4 regions of the Streptomyces sp. NPDC044044 genome follow, and region 1 is predicted to be linked to each of the others. Evidence: riboswitches for the same ligand, from Rfam matches in the RefSeq annotation. Region 1 holds a riboswitch; each other region holds the start of a gene.
What was found. A riboswitch is a leader RNA that binds a small molecule or an ion and turns the genes downstream of it on or off. The one in region 1 is predicted to bind cyclic di-AMP.
Positions count from the first base shown of each region.

Region 2: another riboswitch for cyclic di-AMP. It lies ahead of AC07AG_RS11595 (C40 family peptidase); the one in region 1 lies ahead of AC07AG_RS36540 (M23 family metallopeptidase).
Region 3: another riboswitch for cyclic di-AMP. It lies ahead of AC07AG_RS42360 (M23 family metallopeptidase); the one in region 1 lies ahead of AC07AG_RS36540 (M23 family metallopeptidase).
Region 4: another riboswitch for cyclic di-AMP. It lies ahead of AC07AG_RS01070 (C40 family peptidase); the one in region 1 lies ahead of AC07AG_RS36540 (M23 family metallopeptidase).

Region 1 is NZ_JBWKFG010000011.1:124,855-128,493, forward strand. It holds gene AC07AG_RS36530 (M16 family metallopeptidase) at 1-406, shown strand, start outside; gene AC07AG_RS36535 (M16 family metallopeptidase) at 403-1,788, shown strand; cyclic di-AMP (ydaO/yuaA leader) riboswitch at 1,998-2,160, shown strand; gene AC07AG_RS36540 (M23 family metallopeptidase) at 2,174-2,974, shown strand; gene AC07AG_RS36545 (GntR family transcriptional regulator) at 3,190-3,639, shown strand, end outside.
Region 2 is NZ_JBWKFG010000003.1:142,103-145,741, forward strand. It holds gene AC07AG_RS11585 (C40 family peptidase) at 1-387, opposite strand, end outside; gene AC07AG_RS11590 (hypothetical protein) at 708-1,061, shown strand; gene AC07AG_RS11595 (C40 family peptidase) at 1,154-2,356, opposite strand; cyclic di-AMP (ydaO/yuaA leader) riboswitch at 2,365-2,521, opposite strand; gene AC07AG_RS11600 (ATP-dependent DNA helicase) at 2,765-3,639, shown strand, end outside.
Region 3 is NZ_JBWKFG010000020.1:3,188-6,826, reverse strand. It holds gene AC07AG_RS42365 (aldo/keto reductase) at 1-424, opposite strand, end outside; gene AC07AG_RS42360 (M23 family metallopeptidase) at 557-1,642, opposite strand; cyclic di-AMP (ydaO/yuaA leader) riboswitch at 1,654-1,800, opposite strand; gene AC07AG_RS42355 (PP2C family protein-serine/threonine phosphatase) at 2,022-3,245, opposite strand; tRNA gene AC07AG_RS42350 (tRNA-Met) at 3,400-3,473, opposite strand; gene AC07AG_RS42345 (alginate lyase family protein) at 3,552-3,639, opposite strand, start outside.
Region 4 is NZ_JBWKFG010000001.1:227,890-231,528, reverse strand. It holds gene AC07AG_RS01080 (ATP-dependent Clp protease proteolytic subunit) at 45-680, shown strand; gene AC07AG_RS01075 (hypothetical protein) at 688-996, shown strand; cyclic di-AMP (ydaO/yuaA leader) riboswitch at 1,361-1,524, shown strand; gene AC07AG_RS01070 (C40 family peptidase) at 1,528-2,001, shown strand; gene AC07AG_RS01065 (DUF6328 family protein) at 2,141-2,701, shown strand; gene AC07AG_RS01060 (LysE family translocator) at 2,679-3,308, opposite strand; gene AC07AG_RS01055 (LysR family transcriptional regulator) at 3,439-3,639, shown strand, end outside.

The sequences.
Region 1 (3,639 bases):
AGCGCCCTCCCTCGGCTGGCTCGACGTGAAGACGTCCGGTGACGTGGAGGTCCCCGTCATCGAGGCCGCAGTCGACGAGGAGCTCGCGCGCTTCGCGGAAGAGGGCCCCACCGCCGAGGAGATGGAGCGCGCCCAGGCACAGCTGGAGCGCGAGTGGCTCGACCGGCTCTCCACGGTGGCAGGACGCGCGGACGAACTGTGCCGGTACGCCGTCCTGTTCGGTGACCCGCAGCTCGCCCTCACCGCCGTCGGGCGCGTGCTCGACGTCACCGCGGAAGAGGTCAAGGCGGCCGCAGCGGCCCGCCTGCGCCCCGACAACCGCGCGGTGCTCGTGTACGAGCCCATCGAGGCCACAGCCGGTGCCGAAGGCACCGACGAGGACGAGGAAGAGGAGGCGGCGAAGTGACCGAGGCCGCAACGATGCAGTTCCACCCGCAGCCCCAGGCGGGCACCGCACGGCCGTGGGCCTTCCCCGCGCCCGAGCGCGCCACCCTGGACAACGGCCTCACCGTGCTGCGCTGCCACCGCCCCGGCCAGCAGGTCGTCGCCGTGGAGATCCACCTGGAGGCGCCGCTCGACGCCGAGCCCGCGGGCCTCGACGGCGTCGCCACGATCATGGCGAGGGCCTTCAACGAAGGCACCGACAAGCACTCCGCCGAGGACTTCGCCGCCGAACTCGACCGCTGCGGCGCCAGCATGGACGCGCACGCCGACCACCCCGGCGTCCGCGTCTCCCTCGAAGTCCCGGTCTCCCGCCTCCCGAAGGCGCTCGGCCTGCTTTCCGACGCCCTGCGCGCCCCCGCGTTCGCGGACAGCGAGATCGAACGCCTCGTACGCAACCGCCTCGACGAGATCCCGCACGAGGCCGCCAACCCGGGGCGCCGCGCCGCCAAGGAGCTCTCCCGGCAGCTGTTCCCGGCCACCTCGCGCATGTCGCGTCCCCGCCAGGGCACCGAGGAGACGGTCACGGCCATCGACTCGGCGGCGGTGCGCATCTTCTACGAGAAGCATGTGCGTCCCGCCACGGCGACCGCCGTCGTCGTGGGCGACCTGACCGGCGTCGACCTGGACGCCGTCCTCGCCGACACCGTCGGCTCCTGGACGGGCGGCACCGCCGAGCCGCGCCCGGTGCCCCCGGTGACCGCCGACGACACCGGGCGTGTCGTCATCGTGGACCGCCCCGGCGCCGTCCAGACGCAGCTGCTCATCGGCCGCGTGGGACCGGACCGGCACGACCGCGTCTGGCCCGCGCAGGTGCTCGGCACGTACTGCCTGGGCGGCACCCTCACCTCGCGCCTGGACCGCGTCCTGCGCGAGGAGAAGGGATACACCTACGGAGTGCGGTCGTTCGCCCAGGTCCTGCGTTCCACCCCGGACGGCAGCGGCGCCGCGATGCTCGCCATCAGCGGCTCCGTGGACACGGAGTCCACGGGTCCGGCCCTCGACGACCTGTGGAAGGTCCTGCGCACCCTCGCCGCCGACGGCCTCACGGACGCCGAGCGCGATGTCGCCGTGCAGAACCTGGTGGGCGTGGCCCCGCTCAAGTACGAGATGGCGGCGTCCGTCGCGGCCACCCTCGCCGACCAGGTCGAGCAGCACCTGCCGGACGACTTCCAGGCGCAGCTCTACCGCCAGTTGGCCGCGACCGGCACCGTGGAGGCCACCGCCGCCGTGGTGAGCGCCTTCCCCGTGGACCGGCTGGTGACGGTGCTCGTCGGTGACGCCGCGCAGATCGAGGAGCCCGTCAGGGCGCTCGGCATCGGTGAAGTGAGTGTGGTCACGGGCTGAGCGCGGCCTGAGTGACAGTCAGGACATATCGGGACCCCAGTGGCCGAAATTGGCCCCTGGGGTCCTCATATGTCCGAATTGGTATGGAGGTTACGTGTCTGACCTGTGGCGTGCGCTACAAAAGTGTTGATCCGTTTGTCGATTGAAAGATGCCCCGCTTAGCGTTCGGTCCGGCTGTTCGTCATGCAGTACGCCGCACCCGCGGCACCGGACAGTCATCGCCGAGTCCCCGTACGGCGCGAGCCAGGGGAGCCGGGGACCCACATGTCCCCTTGGGGTGAATCGGGCACCTTGCCGCGAGGCGAGGGACTCGTAGGAGACCTTCCTGCTCCGAACCCGTCAGCTAACCCGGTAGGCGAGAAGGAAGGAAAGGATCAGCCGCTTCATGGCGTTCACCCGTGCCACCGGGAAGCACCGTCGCCCGAGCCGCCTCACGCGTACCACCGCGAACGTGGCGGGCGTCGCAGCCCTCACCACCACCGGTGTCATCGGAGGCCTGGCCGCTCCGGCGCTCGCCGCCGACGACGCGGCCCTTGAGCACACCGGCCTCACCCAGGCGATCTCCGTCGGCGACACGCTCGCCCAGAGCATCGACGCGCAGGCCGCTGCCCAGCAGCAGGCCGCCGACGACGCCGCAGCCGCCAAGAAGGCCGAAGAGGCCGCCAAGAAGAAGGCCGCGGAGGCCAAGCGCAAGGCGGAGGCCGAGGCGAAGGCCAAGGCCAAGAAGGAGCGCGAGGCCAAGGAGCGCGCCGCTCGCGAGGCCGAGCGCAAGCGCCTCAACAGCTACGTCTCCCCGATCACCGGCTCGTACGTCTCCACGGGCTACCAGACCGGTGGCGCCATGTGGTCCTCCGGCAGCCACACCGGCATCGACTTCCACGCCGCGTCCGGCACCTCGGTCCACGCGGTCGGCTCCGGCACCGTCGTCGAGGCCGGCTGGGGCGGCGCCTACGGCAACAACGTGGTCATCAAGATGAACGACGGCACGTACACCCAGTACGGCCACATGTCGTCCCTCGGTGTCACCGTCGGCCAGGCGGTCACTCCGGGCCAGCAGATAGGCCTCTCCGGCTCCACCGGCAACTCCAGCGGCCCGCACCTGCACTTCGAGGCCCGCACCGGCGAGGACTACGGCACGGACATCGACCCGATCGCCTACCTCCGCTCGCACGACGTCAACGTCTGATCCGGTCCGGACCCAGGCAGTCGCACGAAGCGCAACTGATTCACCGAAAGCCCCGGCTCGTCGAGAGCCGGGGCTTTCGCCGTTCCCGCCTCGCCTTTGGCCAAAAGTATCCATGGATTTCGGCCGACCGTCGGAAATTCAGCCGCTCTGCAATAGAGTCACTGAAAAGGCGTCGATCGACCGCGTTTCGCGGGGATTAAGGCGGAGGTCAGGTCATGCGCATTCCCGCGCACTCGGTGTGCACGGCCATCCGGGACGACATCGTCTCCGGTGTCTACGAACGGGGTGGCCGGCTCACCGAGGAACTGCTCGCCCGCCGCTATGGAGTCTCCCGCGTCCCCGTGCGCGAGGCCCTGCGCACCCTGGAGGCCGAGGGCTTCGTCGTCACACGCCGCCACGCGGGCGCGTGCGTCGCCGAGCCGACCGAACAGGAGGCGGCCGACCTCCTGGAGATCCGCACGCTCCTGGAGCCGCTGGGCGCCGCCCGCGCCGCGCAGCGCCGCACGGAGGCGCACCTGAAGGTCCTGCGCGGCCTCGTCAGGCTGGGCCAGGAGCGCTCCAGGCGCGGTCAGAGCGAGGATCTGCGTTCGCTGGGCGGCTGGTTCCACGAGACGCTCGCCCAGTCGTCCGGCAGTCCGGGCCTGACGGCGCTGCTCACCCAGCTC
Region 2 (3,639 bases), on a different contig from region 1:
CTGGTCGGGGTCGGAGGAGAGCGCGAGCTGGACGGCCGGGTCGATGCCGCCGCTGCGGTACTGCGCCGCGGCGATCGAACCGAGGCCCTCGCGCGCCGAGTTGAGCTTCTGCGTCTTGCGGGCCGCCTCGTCGCGCAGCTCGCCCAGCGACTTCTCGGCGCTCTCGGCCTTCTCCTTGGCGCCGTTGTACTTCTCGGTGGCGATCTCCGCCTCGCGGTAGAGCGCGTCGACCTTGGACTTCACCTCGGCCGGGCTGAGCCGCGGGTCGGCGTGTCCCGTTCCGTCGAAGGCGGTGGCTGTTGCGGCCCCGGCGAGGGCGATGGTGGCGGCGGTGCGGGCCGTATGGCCACTGAGCGAGCGCTGTTTGGGCTTGCGGTGCGCTGCCACGAAGGGGGCTCCTTAAGGTTCCGGCGGCGGCCCGCACAGGGGGAGCGGACCGCCGCCGGATTCTCGGCGGTGGTGTCCGACTGCCGCCCCTGGTCCGGGCGGCGGTGGGGAGCCGGGCACCTGACGAAGGACGCTAAACCTGGGCGTCACGGGTTGGTGACGGAATGCGTGCAACTGACGGAAGTGTTATGGAAGGTGACCGTATGTGACTGCGTCATTCGTCAGACCGCACGTCCTTCGCGTATGCGTGTGACCGATGCGGCGCTTGTGGCCCACCTGGCTACGGAGTGGTGATAAGGCCCCGGCTAGGCTCCGGAACCATGGACGTTCTCACCCATCTCTTCGTCGGCCTGCACATCATCGGCATCGCCTCCCTCCTGGGCGGCTTCCTCACTCAGATGAAGCAGATGGGCCAGGGCACGGCCCGCTTCAACCCGGCGATGCTGCACGGCGCGCTGACGATGCTCGTCACGGGCGTCATCCTGGTGGGCCTCAACCAGGCGGACGACAACCCGGTCAACAACGTCAAGATCGGCATCAAGATGGCCGTGCTGATCGTGATCCTCGCGCTCGTCTATGTGAAACGGGATGAGGAGAAGGTGGACAAGGGGATGTTCGGCGCCGTCGGGCTGCTGACCGTCGCGAACATCTTCATCGCGGTGCTGTGGACCTGAGCCGACCCGCAGAAGCACGGAAAACGGCCCTCCACGCGCGCGTGGAGGGCCGTTTTCTCGTGTGTGGCGTCTTGCGGCGTCTCGAATGACGGTTACGCGGGCCGCACCACGCTGTGGATCGGCATGTAGTAGATCGACTCGACGCGGACGTTCGCGCCCGGCTTCGGGGCGTGGATCATCTTGCCGTCGCCGATGTAGATCCCTACGTGGCTGATGTCGTCGTAGAAGAAGACCAGGTCACCCGGCTTTGCGTCGGCGGTCTTCACGGTCGTGCCGACCTTCACCTGGTCCCACGTAGTACGCGGCAGGGAGATCCCCGCGGCCTTCCACGCGTCCTGGGTGAGCCCGGAGCAGTCGTAGGAGTCGGGGCCGGTGGCGCCCCACACGTACGGCTTGCCGATCTGCGCCTCCGCGAAGTTGATGACCTTCGCGGCCTTCGTCGCGTAACCGCTGTCCGTGTCGCCGGAGCCGGAGCCGGAGCCGGAACCCGTGCCGGAGCCGGTGCCGGTGCCGGAGTCCGGGGTCTCCTTGTTCTCCTCGCGCTCCTTCGCCGCGGCCTCTTCCGCCGCCTTGCGCTTGGCCTCCGCCTCGGCCTCCTGCTTGCGGGCCAGCTCGGCGGCCTTGCGCTTGGCCTCTTCTTCCTTCTTCTTCTCGATCGCCGCGAGCCGCGCCTTCTCCTCGGCGGTCAGCTCCGAGAGCATCGTGCGCGCCTGGCCCAGCTTCTTCTGGACGGTCTGCTTGCTCGTCCTGAGGTCGTCCCGCGAGTCGCTCAGCGTCTCCAGGCTCTTGGTGGCCTTGGCGCGCTGCTTCGTCGCCGAGGCCTGCTCGGTCTGGTAGTCGTCGACCGCCTTCTTCTGGCGCGCGGTCAGCCGGTCCGACAGGTGATTCTGGTCGAAGTACCCCTGCGGGTCGTCGGCGAGCATCATTGTGGCGGTCTCGGAGACGGCGCCGGTGCGGTACTGGGCGGCGGCGAACGCGCCCAGCTCCTGGCGGGCCTCGTTCAGCTTGTCGGCGCGCTTGGCCACGTCGTCGAGAAGGGTGTCGACCTTCTTGCGCTGCTTGTCGGTGCGCTCCTTGGCCGAGTTGTACTTCTGCGTGGCCACGCCCGCCTGGTGGTAGAGGTCGTCGACCTTTTTCTGGACCTCTTCGAGGCTGGGCTTCTGCGGCGCGGACGGTGCGGCTTGCGCGCTCTGTGACAGGAGGGCCACGGAGGTGAGGGCCGCCGTCGTGATGCCGAGGGCGGGAGTGGCGCGTAGGCCGGCAATGCGGGTCCGCGGCTTGCGGTGCGACGCCAAGGGAGGCGACTCCTTCCGTAGACCGCCTACCGGGTTAGCTGTCGGGTTCGGGCGGATGGTTCCGGAAGGTTGCCCTACAGTCCCGTACTTCGTACGGGACCGATTCACCCCAAGTTCATCGTGGGTCCCCGGCTCCGAGGAGATCGAACTCGGCGGAGGCCACCCGTTCCCGGCGGGGTTCGCCGGTGGGAGTACGAGCGGCCTGCGGAGCACGCTAGCCAACTCGTGTGGTCCGTGTGAAGGTTGATGTTCGATATGCCCGATACATTTTCGTTACTTTACGAAGCTCTTGACGCGGGCACGCCGTGCCATGGCGGAGCGTGACCGTCCGCGCTCGGGGCGTAGGTGCAGTGACGTGGCCGGAACCCGGGGCGGGTTGTCAGTGGGGCCGCCTAGACTCGGGAGGCGATGAGCAGCCTCTTTGATGACAGCTTCCTGGCGGACCTCAAGCCCTCGCGGGCTTCGGAGGAAGAGCACCCGCCGCCGCCCGAGGACAGTGCCCCGGAATCCATTCCGGATGATCTGTTCGACGGGAAGTTCGACGCGCCCGCGCCCCGGGACGCGCACTATCGCGGAGGTGCCCCGCGCCCCGTGCTCGACCCGGCGGCCCTGCTCGACGGACTGAACGAGAACCAGCGCGCGGCCGTCGTGCACGCGGACACCCCGCTGCTCATCGTCGCGGGCGCGGGCTCGGGCAAGACCCGGGTCCTCACGCACCGCATCGCGTATCTCCTGGCCGAGCGGCACGTGCACCCGGGGCAGATCCTGGCGATCACGTTCACGAACAAGGCCGCGGGCGAGATGAAGGAGCGCGTCGAGCAGCTCGTCGGGCCGCGGGCCAACGCGATGTGGGTGTCGACCTTCCACAGCGCGTGCGTGCGGATACTGCGCCGCGAGTCGAAGACGATCGGCTTCACCTCATCCTTCTCGATCTACGACGCCGCCGACTCCAAGCGCCTGATGGCACTGGTCTGCCGCGACCTGGACATCGACCCGAAGAAGTTCCCGCCGAAGTCCTTCAGTGCCAAGATCTCGAACCTGAAGAACGAGCTGATCGACGAGGAGACCTTCGCCGGTCAGGCCGCCGACGGCTTCGAGCGGACCCTCGCCCAGGCGTACGCGATGTACCAGTCGCGCCTGCGCGAGGCGAACGCCCTCGACTTCGACGACCTGATCATGACGACGGTCAACATGTTCCGCGCGTTCCCGGACGTCGCCGAGCACTACCGCCGCCGCTTCCGGCACGTGATGGTCGACGAGTACCAGGACACGAACCACGCCCA
Region 3 (3,639 bases), on a different contig from region 1:
CGTCGAGCGCGCCGATGATCTCCTCGACCGGGACGGACGGGTCGTCGTAGTGCGTGTAATAGAGGTCGATGTAGTCGGTGCGCAGGCGGCGCAGCGACTCCTCGGCACCGGACTTGATGGTGTTCGCGGACAGGCCCTTGTAGTCGGGGTGGGCGCCGACCTTGGTGGCGAGTACGACGTCGGAGCGGTTGCCGCGCGCGGCGAGCCAGTTGCCGATGACGGTCTCGGACTCCCCGCCCTTGTTGCCGGGCACCCAGGCCGAGTAGACGTCGGCGGTGTCGATGAAGTTGCCGCCGGCGGCGGTGTAGGCGTCGAGCACGGTGAAGGACTGCGCCTCGTCGGCCGTCCAGCCGAAGACGTTGCCGCCCAGGGCGAGCGGGAAGACCTCGAGGTCGGACGAGCCAAGCTTGCGGAGAGAAGTCATACGGGGATCAACGCCCTTGCGGACCGCGGAATTCCGTCGAGCGACCCGGGCACGGGGAGGAGCGGGCATGCCGAACCGGCAGCCCTGGCGTCGGGGGGTTGTCGCCAGGACCGCCGGGGTTCTGGGGCTTCCTCAGAGGGACTGGCCCTTGCCGCGCAGCCACGCCGCCGGGTCGACCCCGGTGGAGTCGCCGCCCGGGTGGACCTCCAGGTGGAGGTGCGCGCCGGTGACGTTGCCGGTCGCGCCGACGCGGCCGATGGTCTCGCCGGTGGTGACCTTCTGGCCCGCGCTGACGTTCATCGAGGACTGGTGGCAGAACCACAGCTCGGTGCCGTCGTCGAGTTCGAGGATCGTGCGGTAGCCGTACGCCCCCGCCCAGCCGGCCTCCTTGATGGTGCCGGAGTGGATGGCCTTGATGGGCGTGCCCGTCGGAGCGGCGAAGTCCAGGCCGGTGTGGTAGCCGGAGGACCACATGGAGCCGGGCTGACCGAAGGTGCCGGTGAGCGTGTACGAGGCGACGGGGAGGGTGTAGCTCTTCGCGAGCTTGGCCAGGCGCTCCGCCTCGGCCTTGCGCTTGGCCTCCGCCTCGGCCTTCTTCTTCGCGGCGGCCTTCTCGGCGGCGATCTTCTTCTCGGCCGCGGTCTGCTTGGCGGCGGCCTGTTCGGCGGCCTGCTTGACGGCGGCTTCCTCGGCCGCCTTCTGGACCGCGTCGTCCGCCTGGTCCTGCTGGTTCTCGGCCTGCTCCATGATGCGGGCCCGCAGTGCCTCTCCGGCGTCCGTGGTGCCCTGCTCGGCGTCGGCGGTGCTGACCCCGGCGGCGCTCAGGGGCGCGGCGGCGACGATCACGCCGCCGTCCGCGGCGGCGGAGTCGGAGGAGTCGTCGGATATCAAGGACCCCACGCCCGGAAGCGACTTGGCCTCCGGCAGCGAGTCCGTGACGGCCGAGAGGTCCGGCATCTCGATGGAGACCGGGGGCTTGCCGCCCTGCGCGGTGGCGATGCCGCCCGCGCCGACTGCGGCGATGACGCCTACGCCGAGAACTGTGGAGCTGCGGGCGAGCCCGCCACCGCCCCGCTTGTGGACGCGGTGCCTGCCGCGGACGGGGCGAATGGACTCCTCGGTGGGATTCCATTCCTCCCAGGAACTGTCTTCGTACCCACCGAAGTCGTCGTCATTCGGTACGTACGCGCCTTGGGGGGCAGGGCGGTTGGACGCCACTGGGGCGCACTCCTTTCCTTCCTTCTCGCCTACCGGGTTAGCTGACGGGTTCGGAGCAGGAAGGTCTCCTACGAACACCTGGCACGGATGCACAGATGCCCGATTCACCCCAATTAGTGGTTCCCCGGCTCCCTTTCGGGATTAGGCGCGTGCGCGCGGAGCCGACTCGAGTGACGGCTGGGACGACCGCGCTGCGTTATCGAACGTTAATAGACAGCGGGGCCGTATTCCAAGCCGTTCCGACTGATCGTTAACGCCTTTGGCCCGTACTTAACGGGACACGGGGGTGCGGAACGGGGCGAGTTGACGCCACTTCTTCACACACCGGAGCTTCACACTTCCTTGACAGTACGTCAGTTGTTATGCGGAGTGGTGTTCTTCAGTCACGGCCGGTGACATCGATCTCCGCGTCGACCCCGCCCTCGGTCCCCGCATCGCCCGTCACCAACGGCCGCCGCACCGCGAGCAGCGCCATGTCGTCGGTCGTGCCGCCCCCGGTGTGCCTGCGCACCTCTTCGGTGAGCGTGGCGAGGAGGGCGTCCGGGCCGTTGGGTCCGGGGAAGATGCGGCCCCCGAGCCGGGTGGCCGCGTCGTAGAACTCGCCCCGGCTGTCACGCGCCTCGGAGAGCCCGTCGGTGTACAGGAGCAGCATCGCCCCCGGCGGGAACTCCGTCTCGTCCGCACGGTCCGGCCAGGCACCAAGATCGCCCATCCCCAGCGGCAGCGCGGGCTCGGTCGCGGACAGCACGCACAGCCGCCCGTCGCCGCGCAGGAGCAGCGGTCCCGGGTGCCCGCGGTTGATGAGGCGCACGAGACCGTCGCCGTGCGAGATCTCCGCCAGGACGGCGGTGGTGAACCCCTCGAAGGCGTCGAGCCCGTCGCGCCGCGTGCCCTCGCGCGCAAGAGCACGCTCCAGCCGCTGGGCCACCGCCTCCAGCGTGGCCTCCTGCTCGGCGGCCTCCCGGAACGCCCCGATGACGACGGCGACGGCCGCCACCGCGCCCATCCCCTTGCCCCGTACGTCACCGACGATGACGCGCACGCCGTGCGGGGTGTCCTGCACGGCGTACAGATCGCCCCCGATGAACGCGTCGGCCTCAGCGGCCTCGTACCGCGCCGCGACGTCGAGACCGCCGATCCGGGGGTCCGGCTGCGGCAGCACGGCGCGCTGGGCGGCCTCGGCGATGGAGCGGGCGGAGGCGAGCTGTTTGTCGCTGCGGCGCTGGACGCGGTTGATGACGACGGCGAGCACGGCGACGGTCGTCACCGTGATCAGTTCGGTGACGGCTTCGACGTCGGTGGTGGTGTTGGTCTTGAAGTGCAGGGCGAGCACGGCCGCGCAGGAGCCGGCGCCGATGAGGGTGGTGCTGATCAGCGAGTAGAAGGGGGCCGCGATGAGCGGGGCGGCGGTGAAGAGGGGCGCGGCGGTGAAGGCGGGCGGGGTCGCGATGTCGTAGACGACCCCGGCGACGATGAGCAGCAGCGGAAGGGCCCGCACGAGCGCCCGCTCATGCCGGACATCGGGAGCCTCGCCCCCACCACTTCCTCCTCGCAGCCCCACCGGTCTTCTCCTGCCGAATCCCGCGGCCAGGACCAGATCCATGACCACGCTCAACCAGGGTTCCCAAAGCGGCGGCGCGGGGCGACCGGTGTGGGCCGACGGAGTGACGAGGGAGCGACGAGAGAGCAACGAGGGAACGACGGGGAAAACGCCGAAGGCCCGGATCCATTTCTGGATCCGGGCCTTCGGTCTTTAGTAGCGGGGACAGGATTTGAACCTGCGACCTCTGGGTTATGAGCCCAGCGAGCTACCGAGCTGCTCCACCCCGCGCCGTTGAATGCAACTCTACGCCATCAGGGGGAGTGAAAGCGAACCGGTTGAGAACCACCGGCGAACGGAGCCCGCCGCTCACGCGTTCTCGGCGTGCGTCAGCGTCTCCCAGGCCACGAACAGGTCGTCCGTCCCCTCGGGCCGCTGCGCGCGCGTGAACCTCTCC
Region 4 (3,639 bases), on a different contig from region 1:
CGCCCTTGGGGAGCAGCCGGCCCCCGGCAGAGGAGAGACGCGCCATGAACCGACCCATCGCCCGCCATGTCCTGCCCGAGTTCACCGAGCGCACCAGCGCGGGGCGCCGGACCCTCGACCCGTACTCGAAGCTGCTGGAGGAACGCATCGTCTTCCTGGGCACGCCGATCGACGACACCTCGGCCAACGACGTGATGGCGCAGTTCATGCACCTCGAACACGCGGCGCCGGACCGCGACATCGCGCTCTACATCAACTCCCCCGGCGGCTCGTTCAGTGCGATGACGGCGATCTACGACACGATTCAGTTCGTCACCTGCGACGTGGAGACGACCTGCCTGGGGCAGGCGGCGTCGGCGGCGGCCGTCCTCCTTGCCGCGGGCACACCCGGCAAGCGGTTCGCGCTGCCCGGCTCCCGCGTGTTGATCCATCAGCCGTCGCTCGCCGAGCCGATCCAGGGCCAGGCGACCGACTTGGCGATCCAGGCCGACGAACTCCTGCGCACCCGCGCCGCCCTGGAGAGGCTGCTGGTCCAACACACCGGCCAGAGCCCACAACGCGTCGCGGCCGACATCGAGCGGTACAAGATCCTCAGCGCCACCGAGGCAGTCGACTACGGCCTGGTGGACAGGCTCATCACGAGCCGCAAGTCGTCCCTCCGCGCCCCGGACGCACGGTGATCAGCCGATGCTGCCACCCGAACTTCCCCCACTGCCCGCACTCACCCGCGCCGAGGGCGAGTTGATCGACCGGTATCTCGAAGTGGTCGACCTGGTGGGCCGGATCAACCCCGCCCGCGCCTCGGACACCTACGGCGGACTGCGCGCCGCCCAGGCCCTGGTCGGCAGCGCGACCGCCCTGCGGGACGCACTGACGCTCATGCACCAGCGGGGCGAGAGCGCCGTGCACGCCCCGACGTTGGCACGAGCGCTGCGTGTGCTCGACGGGGAGCGTCGCGCGGGCCGGGTCACCGTGCCACCCCCGTCGGCATCCTGAGCACCCGTCACCCCCGCTGCCAAATCCCGAAGCGCCCGGGTCCGGTCTCAAACGAACCAAACGGGCTACCTCGTTCGGCGTAGACAATCGTCATTATTTGAGACGTCTTCAGTTGCGTCAGAGGTGTACGCGATGGCCGGAATTACTCGTTCCGGTGCTGGTCGAACGATCGCCTGGTGACGCCTCCCGATCCCGAATCCGACCTTGTCCACCCGAACGGTTCAGCCGTGAGGAGCCTCACAAAACGCCGTTTCGGCTCGGAATTCCACCCCTTGACGGGTCAAGATCCCTTCCGACGACAAGCCCCCGCCACAGCGGCGGGGCGGTCCGGGCGGACGCCGAGTCCTGCCGCCGCCCGGATGACCGGTCGACATCGGTGCATCGGCAGGAGTGGAGGACCCAGGCATGACGGGTCGGTCCGGAAGGTCCGGACGCCGACCCTTGGGGTGAAGCCGCACACCGCGGCCGGGCAACTTCGCCAGCCCGAATCCGACAGGTCATCCTTCACAGGCGGTTGACGAAGGGTTGCGCATGACCGCGCTGAATCATGTTCCGTCGCTGCTCACCAGGGCCGGTTCCGTATCGGCCCTCACGCTCGCCGTCGTAGGCGGCACCCTCGTGGCCCCCGGGCTCACGTCGGAAGCAGAGGCCGCGACACACGGGACCAAGGCGCTCAAGATCGCTGCCTCCAAGAAGGGCTCTCCGTACGGCTACGGAGCCGTGGGGCCACACCGGTTCGACTGCTCGGGCCTGACGCTCTACTCGTTCAAGCGCACGGGCAAGAAGCTGCCGCGCACCGCCGCGCAGCAGTACAACAAGACCCGCCACGTCTCGGCGTCGAAGCGATCCCGCGGCGACCTGGTCTTCTTCCACTCCGGCCGGAGCGTCTACCACGTCGGCATCTACGCCGGGAAGGGCAAGATCTGGCACGCGCCCAAGAGGGGGACCGTCGTGCGCCTCGAGAAGATCTGGACGAAGAGCGTCTCGTACGGCCGGGTGCGCTGACAGCCCGCCACTGACCGTCGACCGCAGACCTGTCGGAGGGCGGCGGCGGTGGCCGCACGGCCGCTGCCGCCGCTCGACCGGCCCTCCGGTCGGCGCGCCCGACGGGCGGGGAGCGCGTCGACGCGGATACTCGGTCGCCATGTCCGAAAACAACGGTGCCCGCTCCACGGGTGAGTCCTCCGACGCCCGCAACGAGACGACGCTCGAACGCGCCGACCGGAACTTCTCCGAGATCCTCCAGGAACTGCGCGTCACGCAGGCCGGGGTGCAGATCCTCTTCGCGTTCCTGCTGACGCTCGCCTTCACCGAGCGCTTCACCTCGCTCGACACGGTGCAGCGCACCACGTACGTGACCACGCTGCTGCTCGCGGTCCTGTCCGCCGCGCTGTTCACCGCGCCGGCCGCCGTGCACAGGTCGCTGTTCGGGCAGCACTCCAAGCCGCGGATCGTGCGGGTGTCGTCCCGTCTCGCCGGCATCGGCATGGCGGTCCTGGTGTTCGCGCTCGCCGGTTCCGTACTTCTGGTCGTGGACGTGGCCGTGGGCCGCACCGGCGGGATCATCGCGAGCGCGGGCACGCTGGTGGTGTGCGCGGGCCTGTGGGGCCTGCTTCCCGTTCTGGTGCGCGGCGCGGACAAGGGCCGGGACCCGGAACCGGACACCGGCGCGTCGGACGGCGTCAGGCCATCAGGGCCTCGGTGAGGAGCACCAGGCCGAGGACGCTCAGCGCGACGCCTGTGCCGCCCTCGATCGCGCGGGCCGTACGCGGCCTGCGCAGCCGGCGGCCAAGACGGTCCACCAGGAGCGCGACGACCGGGAACCACACCAGGGCCAGGACCACGATGATCGACGCGAGCAGCAGTGTCCTGGGCATCGCGGGGCTGCCCGCGGGCACGAACTGGGGCAGGACGCTGAGGAAGGTGATCGGCGCCTTGGGGTTGAGGGCGTTGGTGAGGAACCCCTGCCGCAGGCTGCCCCCGGCCGCGGGCTGTTCCGCGCCGTCCGGCGCACCGGAACTCGCCAGGGGCCGCGCCGCCGACCGCAGCGCGCGATACCCGAGGTACAGCACATAGGCACCGCCGAGGACCTGCAGCGCCCGGAACAGCGTGGGAACCGCCGTGAGGACCGCGGCGACCCCGGCCACCGCGAGCGCCGTGTGCACCAGGAGCCCGCCCGCGACACCGATCGCGCAGGTGACCCCGGCGCGGCGGGAGGCGAGGGAGTTGCGCACCACGACGGCGAAGTCGGCCCCCGGCATGGCGACCATGCCCGCGGCGACTCCCGTGAAGGCGACCAGTTGAGCGTCCATGGCCGCCAGCCTGCCGTTCTTCTGCCTTCAGCGGGTATGTGGAATATCCTGGATCTGCCTAAAGCAGGCGTTTAGCCCCACGCCGGCGGACAGCCCCCACCGCCCGTCGGCTCCTGCACCGGGAGACACCATGTACGACCCGACGCGGCTCGCCGCACTGGTGGCGGTCTCCGAGGCCGGGTCGATCACTCGCGCCGCCGAGCGCCTCGGCTACACCGTGCCCGCCCTCTCCCAGCAGCTGGCCAAGCTCGAACGCGAGGCGGGCACCGCGCTCCTGGTCCGCCACCACCGCGGGGCGCGGCTGACCGGCGCGGGCGAGCTGCTGCTCGCG